One region of the Bacillus sp. JJ1533 genome, then DNA from elsewhere that is predicted to be linked to it. Evidence: riboswitches for the same ligand, from Rfam matches in the RefSeq annotation. Region 1 holds a riboswitch; the other holds the start of a gene.

Region 1 (3,421 bases):
ATGTATGGTCTAAAAAAGACGTACAAGTTGAGTTATCAGTAACTGACAACTTAAGTGGCGTAGCTCAAACATTCTATTCTGTTAATGGATCTGAGTTTGTAGAGGGTACAAGCTTAATAGTAAGTGAAGAAGGTGTAACCGAAGTATCTTTCTACAGTGTAGATGTTGCAGGTAACGTTGAAGATGTCCAAACAGTACAAGTTAAAGTGGACAAAACAGCACCAGAAACAACATCAAATGTTGAAGAGGTATGGTCTAACGAAGAAGTCCAGGTTGAGTTATCAGTAACCGACAACTTAAGCGGAGTAGCTCATACATTCTATTCTATAAACGGCTCTGAGTTTGTAGAGGGTACAAGCCTAATAGTAAGTGAAGAAGGAATAACTGAAGTTTCTTTCTACAGTGTTGACTTAGCAGGAAATGTTGAAGAAGTTCAAACCGTACAGGTCAAAATCGACAAAACTGCACCAACCATTAACCTAGACCTAGCAGACGAGTATGCGTTGGGAACAGATTTAAAATTAGCTTATACTGCAACTGATAATCTATCTGGAGTTGCACATGAACAAATGACTGTGAATGGTCAAATTGTTCAAAACGGTGGAAATATTTCATTCGACCAACCAGGTCAATATGTAATTGAGATTGAAGCAACAGATCACGCCAGATGGACAACAAAGGTTACAAAAACAATCCTTGTTTATATTCCAGCAACTGTTGAAGTATTGCCTAAGGTTATGAATGGAAACAAAGGTGTATTCACCGTTCAAGTTTTGTTACCAATGGGGTATAGCCCTACAGACTTTGATTTAGATGAAGTAACTCTTAATGGAGTTTCGGCCCTAACATCAAAAAAAGGCTATTACCAACAAGCGAAAAAAGGTCAGTTCAAGTTCGAACGACAAGACTTCTTCTGGGTTCGTGGTCAAATGATGATGAACTTCGAAGGAAAACTAGGCAATTTCATAGTAAAAGGCCAAACTGAAATGAAAGTAATTAAATAATTTTTGAGAGGTATCCAATATGGAGCTTAGCTGCATTTGGATGCCTTTTTCATGTAAAAGAATAACTAAATATCTTACACTACGTCTGTTTCTCCTTCCCAATCAGTACCCTTCCACCCTGAAAATAGGAATACCTTCCTAGTTAAATCCTTAAAAATAGGAATACCTGGTGATATTAATAATTGACAAAATTCGTCAAAATGATAGTATAAAAGACGCTGTTTTTTAATTTGTACTACATAAGTACTATTTGTTTTTTTATTGGAATAATAAATAGGTTCTATTCGTCATTTTATTTACATACCACACAGGTACTATTTACCATTCCAACATACGAGATAACATGCCGATATATTAAGTAAGAGAATACCTTCGACAATGGCAAATCTATTGAAAGATAGGGACGCAAAGCTACGGGTCTAAGGCTATATTAGCTATGATCGCCGGGTTACCGAAAAGGATTGGAACAGAATTTGTTGCGCAGGTTAACTAGTTGTTTTGAACTACGACTATTTACCTATTCAACATGCCCGCCAATATCCTTTTGGTGGGCTTTTTTTATTGTAATTAAACACAGTTCTGCGAAATGGTTTAGGGGGATAAGTATTCATGACATTTAAGGATTTTACTACAGTAATGTTTGATTTACTTGATTTAGAGGAAGTAGAAGTAACTGAAACATCTAGTCTAAGAGATGATTTAAACATAGATTCACTTCAAATGGTTAATTTAACTACAAGTCTAGCGGAGCATTACAAAATTCCGTTTCGTGTGTTTATTAAAAACGGCAGCAAGATTGATATTGTAGGTGAATTATACACCATTGTAACGGAGGAAAAGCTGTGAGTTTTTATACCAGTGTAATAGAAGGGTTAGATAACGATCATTTATCGTTATCTAACTTGGATCGTGGATACTCTGTAAAAGATATTAAAGAATCGGTTGCTTTTTATCAATCTATGTTTGGTATAGATAGTTTAGAAGGTAAAAAGGTAGCAATATTAGTTGAATCCGTAAAAGAAAATATTTCTTTATTCTATGCAATTCGTAATCTCAAAGGAACAGTAATACCTTTAAGCACACAGTCCAAAAGAGATGATTTGGTGGGGGTATTAGATTCACTATACCCACATATTGTTTTCACAGATAACATGATTAAGGGTTTTAACTGTTCTGAAGTAATAAGTGAATGGGCAGAAGGGAATAAAACAAAAACACTCGTTATATCAACAGATGATTATAAAAGTTTCCACACAACTTCCTTAGGTGGCGAAGAAGAATCTTCGCTTTATAATAGAGGGGATTTTATCACATTTTCATCAGGAAGTACTGGAACACCTAAAGGTATTGTTTTCAAAGATAGTGTATTTGAACATACTTTCAAATGTTTACACAGTAGTTGGGAGTTAAAACCCTCGGATAATATTTTTTTCTTTGCACCTACAAGTTCTCTATTCGGAGTAACTGGAATTAACACAATCATAAAAAGTGGGGCGAATTTTATTCACTCAGACGATTTTGACTTGTTAAAAATCGTAAAAATACTGGATAAATGGAAATGTAATAAAATTTCAACCACACCATCCATTTTCAAGGCCATTTACAATTTTGCAAGTAATTTAAAACCAGAAGTTTTAGAAAGATTGGAATTGGTATGCGTGGTAGGCGAAAAGGTATCACCAAACTATATAAGTAATTTTCCAATCATGAAAAATTGTAAGTTCCTATCTCATTTAGGTAGTTCAGAAGCTGGTTCAATTGCCGATGGTTATATAACGGATAAAGATGCTAAAGATATTGACTTTAAAATAGTCAATGAAGCCGAACATAGAGTAGTTGATGGTGAGTTACTCCTAAAAACAGGAGGTTTGTTCACTGAATACTATAATAGTAAATCTTTAACGGATGAAGCATTTGAAAACGGATGGTTTAAAACAGGAGATTTAGTAGAGTTTGGTGATGACGGAACCTTTAAGATTGTAGGTAGAAAAAAAGACGTGATAAAAAAGGGTGGTCGTCACGTAGTTGCTAGTGAAATAGAGAGTGTGATTCAAAAAATTGAAGGGGTAAATAATGTTACGGTCATTGGAGCATCGCATGATATCTATGGAGAGCAGATTGTAGCATTTGTAGCAGCAAAAAATTTGACTTCAAAAAATATTCGTTCTTATTGTGCAAGTCGAGTATCATCCTACAAAATTCCTGATAAGGTCATTTTTTTAGAAGAAATACCTTTAAAAAATAATAAAGTAGATAAACAAAAATTAAAAGCGTTAATTGCGGAGGCAAAATAGTGTGTCGAGAGATGAAAGGTTATTCAACAAAGAAGTCACTTGGCCAGGGGTTACAATGAAGTTGGCATCCCGACTCTGTTAAAAACCCATAAAGTGATTCTACGATATTTTTAATTTTTGAAA
Region 2 (3,421 bases), on a different contig from region 1:
GATTCAAACGTGGGAAAAAAGATTGGATGAGAGAATTGTTTAAAGGAAAATTCCAAGTTTTGATTGCTACTGAAGCCGGTGGCGAAGGTATTAACTTGCAATTTTGTAACCATATTATCAATTATGATCTTCCTTGGAATCCGATGCGACTTGAGCAACGTATTGGTCGTATTCATCGACTAGGTCAGGAAAAAGATGTTCATATTTACAATTTTGCAACAAAGAACACAGTTGAAGAGCATATTCTAAAGCTTTTATATGAAAAAATTAATCTGTTCGAGCGTGTTATTGGGCAGTTGGATGATATCTTAACACGGCTTGATCTTGGAAATATTGAAGACCATATTCAAGACATTATGCTTCGGTCTCGGAGTGAGGGCGAAATGAAAATTAAGATGGAGAATTTAACATCGATTATCAGTTTTGAAGAACAAAACGGGGGTGAGCAGCGTGCAGCAACAGGAAATCGTTAATTTTCTAGAAAAATATTTTGTATCCAACCATTGTGAAATACTTGAACGGCATCCTGGTTATATGACCGTGCAATTGACAATCGACTTAGATAAGCAACTCATGAACCGCCCCTTCTATTGGACGTATGTGGAAAAAACAGGCGGAGAACCGAATCCAATGAAGCTTACGTTAATTACAGACCGGGACCAAACGCCCGATCATGTAAAGGGTGACTTTATCCATTTCGGAGCACCCCGCTTGCATCAAATTTTTGAATCAACGAAAAAGCTAGCAAGCTATATTCGGTTGTACCAACAAATACCACCAGGGGCCCAAGGGAATACACCTCTTTACCCATGGCTCGGGATAAATGTGAAGGTTTCCTATAAGAGTGATCGTAAGCGCGATGTGTTGATGTCACTTGGCTTACAACTTATTAACGGAATCATAGTGGAGGATTTTCAGGAAAAACTTGAAAAGCTTCCACTTACTCCTAAAATTCCAGATTTAACATACACGATGTCACCGCTTGTAAAACCACAAAGTGGCGTCAATCGTCTCCAGCAATATGTGAGAGGGTATGTGGAATCACAGAATCATGCATGGGCAGAAGAAGCAAGAAAGCGCTGGGACGAGGATTTAACTTTGTTAGATGCCTTTTACGAGGGGATTGACGAAAAACCAGAAAGCTATGAAATTGAAAAAGAAGCACTAAGGGACCAATACGAACCGAAAGTCCTTGTCGAAATTATCAATGGTGGATTGTTTTATCTTTGTCAAAATACGATGTAACATAGGCCTATCCTCATTTTTGGGGGTAGGTTACATTTTTTTAGGCTTTTTTTAAAATAATCGTTCGACAAATACCCTTCCATTTTTTGGTGTTTTTACAAAAATCCTCATTGGAATGATGTGATGTATTCCCCTCCCTTACTACCTTGTTAACAAATCATAGGTCTTTCTCCCTATCCTTCGAGTTCATTCTACATAAACAGAAAAAAGCGGACCTTTTTCGATATACAGGACAAGCAATTGTTTATGTTTTATAAATATTTTGACATCGACAGTTTTTTACAGAAAGCTTGATAATCATGCTTTATACTTCAAAGAGTAATACAAAGGTTCTATACATACATGGACTAACGTGTTAGGTCAGTCAGCTAGGTTCGAACAGACAAAGGCAAACCTATTGAAAAATGGGGACGCAAAGTCACAGGTCTAAGGTTGGAGATTTCAATTATGATGGCTGGACTGCCTGGAATACTATTGTATTTTGGGAGGGTATTGGAAAGTATGACACAATTAAAAAACGAAACACTCGATCAGGAATGGGTAGACCTAATTTTAGAAGCACTAGATATGGGAATTAGTGTGAACGAAATCAAAGCATTCTTCGCAGAAAAAGCTGACGGATTTGACTCGATGATTGGATAAAGAACAGTGAAACCCACTCCTACTTGGGAAAAACACATTTTCTTGCAATATTTTTGATTAAATCGTTCGTCATACAAAACAATTTTCTTCATTTTATGTTATAATCATGAATGGAGGAAGGTGGATTTTATGATTGGTCAACGTATCAAACAATACCGTTTGCAAAGAAAATTATCCTTATCTGAATTAGCTGATAGAGCAGGGGTTGCGAAATCATATTTAAGTTCAATTGAACGCAACCTTCAATCAAATCCTTCTATTCAATTTTTAGAGAAAATCTCTGCGGTCCTTGGGGTATCTGTGAATACTCTACTCCATGATGAGGATCACGAAGTTCAAATAGAAGATCTTGATTCTGATTGGGCCCAACTTGTACAAGAAGCAATGAAATCCGGGGTTTCAAAGGATGAGTTTAAGGCATTCTTAGAATTTAACAAATGGAAAAATACGAACAATAAATAAAAAAGCACTTCAGGAGAGTGAAAAATTCTTCTCTTGAAGGGCTTTTTTATTTTATAGGGAGATATTCTTTTTGAGTGCGGTAATTCCTCTTAAAAACTTGCCTACCCTTGATTGTTTCTGATTAAAATACTTTTTGTGGATGATATAGGATACAACAATGACGCCTATCGAATCTTTTACCAAATCGATAAACGAAAACGATCTGAACGGTACAAAATATTGATGGATCTCATCCAGCGCTCCATATAAAACCGAGATTATAAACAGCAGAATTTCTATCTTAAGCGAAAGCTTTCCAAAGGTCAGGAAAGCCATCACCAATAAGGCATATAAAATAGCAAACTGAAAAAGGTGACCAATTTCGAGTGCAGCTCCTAGCAGATAATATAATTGTATACCAATTTGGTCGTCTATATCCTCAAATTTGCTAGGATTAAAATGACTTGATTGTAACCATATCCAAAGCATATATACAACTGGTAATATTCCTAAAATAAAGCGAATGATATATAAGTACATAAAAACCTACCTTTACCTTCAAACAATGTACTTCGTTACAATCATGTCCTGATTCTTATTTGTTTAAACTTGCCTACCCCCTCTTCGCCAAATTAATAAAAATGGTCGTAATGGAAAATACAAAAAATGCAGTTTCTTAGGTAATGGCAATGTTTCCTTGTCCATATAATAAGGATGCAATGTACTTAAAATAAACATAAACTTTTGTTGGATTGACATAAGCGAAAATAAATGACGTGAATGATATTTTGAAATGTCCTGGGGGACTGGGTTTGTATGCAAATTAATCATTCTTTCAATATAAAAAATTGCTTGCTGGCCTAATAATTGACTTCTAGTGCTTTTTATGAATGGCTTCATCTCTTTCGTTATTTTTGTTTTCGATAAATTAGACGAAAGAATCAAGGCTTGCCCCGCTATATGTGTAGCTTTATATTTTTGTAATAAACTTCGAAGTCGTGGCCAATGAAGATCTTTTTGAACTAGCATATGGATATCAAATAGCCAGCGTAACCTGGACCAACCATGCCTAGCTCCATGTGTTACTAAAAAT

The links. Region 1 has a riboswitch for cyclic di-GMP ahead of V7138_RS12775 (phosphopantetheine-binding protein). Riboswitches for the same ligand answer to the same signal wherever they lie in the genome.
Region 2: it holds a riboswitch for cyclic di-GMP, as region 1 does, so the genes downstream of both, V7138_RS06310 (anti-repressor SinI family protein) here and V7138_RS12775 (phosphopantetheine-binding protein) in region 1, are expected to answer to the same signal.

Annotation. Positions count from the first base shown of each region.
Region 1 covers NZ_JBALOV010000025.1:163,014-166,434, reverse strand. The annotation lists gene V7138_RS12780 (OmpL47-type beta-barrel domain-containing protein) at 1-1,004, shown strand, start outside; cyclic di-GMP riboswitch class I at 1,375-1,460, shown strand; gene V7138_RS12775 (phosphopantetheine-binding protein) at 1,614-1,850, shown strand; gene V7138_RS12770 (class I adenylate-forming enzyme family protein) at 1,847-3,298, shown strand.
Region 2 covers NZ_JBALOV010000011.1:68,124-71,544, reverse strand. The annotation lists gene V7138_RS06320 (DEAD/DEAH box helicase) at 1-473, shown strand, start outside; gene V7138_RS06315 (YqhG family protein) at 451-1,245, shown strand; cyclic di-GMP riboswitch class I at 1,623-1,712, shown strand; gene V7138_RS06310 (anti-repressor SinI family protein) at 1,747-1,887, shown strand; gene V7138_RS06305 (helix-turn-helix domain-containing protein) at 2,017-2,349, shown strand; gene V7138_RS06300 (VanZ family protein) at 2,401-2,868, opposite strand; gene V7138_RS06295 (nucleotidyltransferase domain-containing protein) at 2,932-3,421, opposite strand, start outside.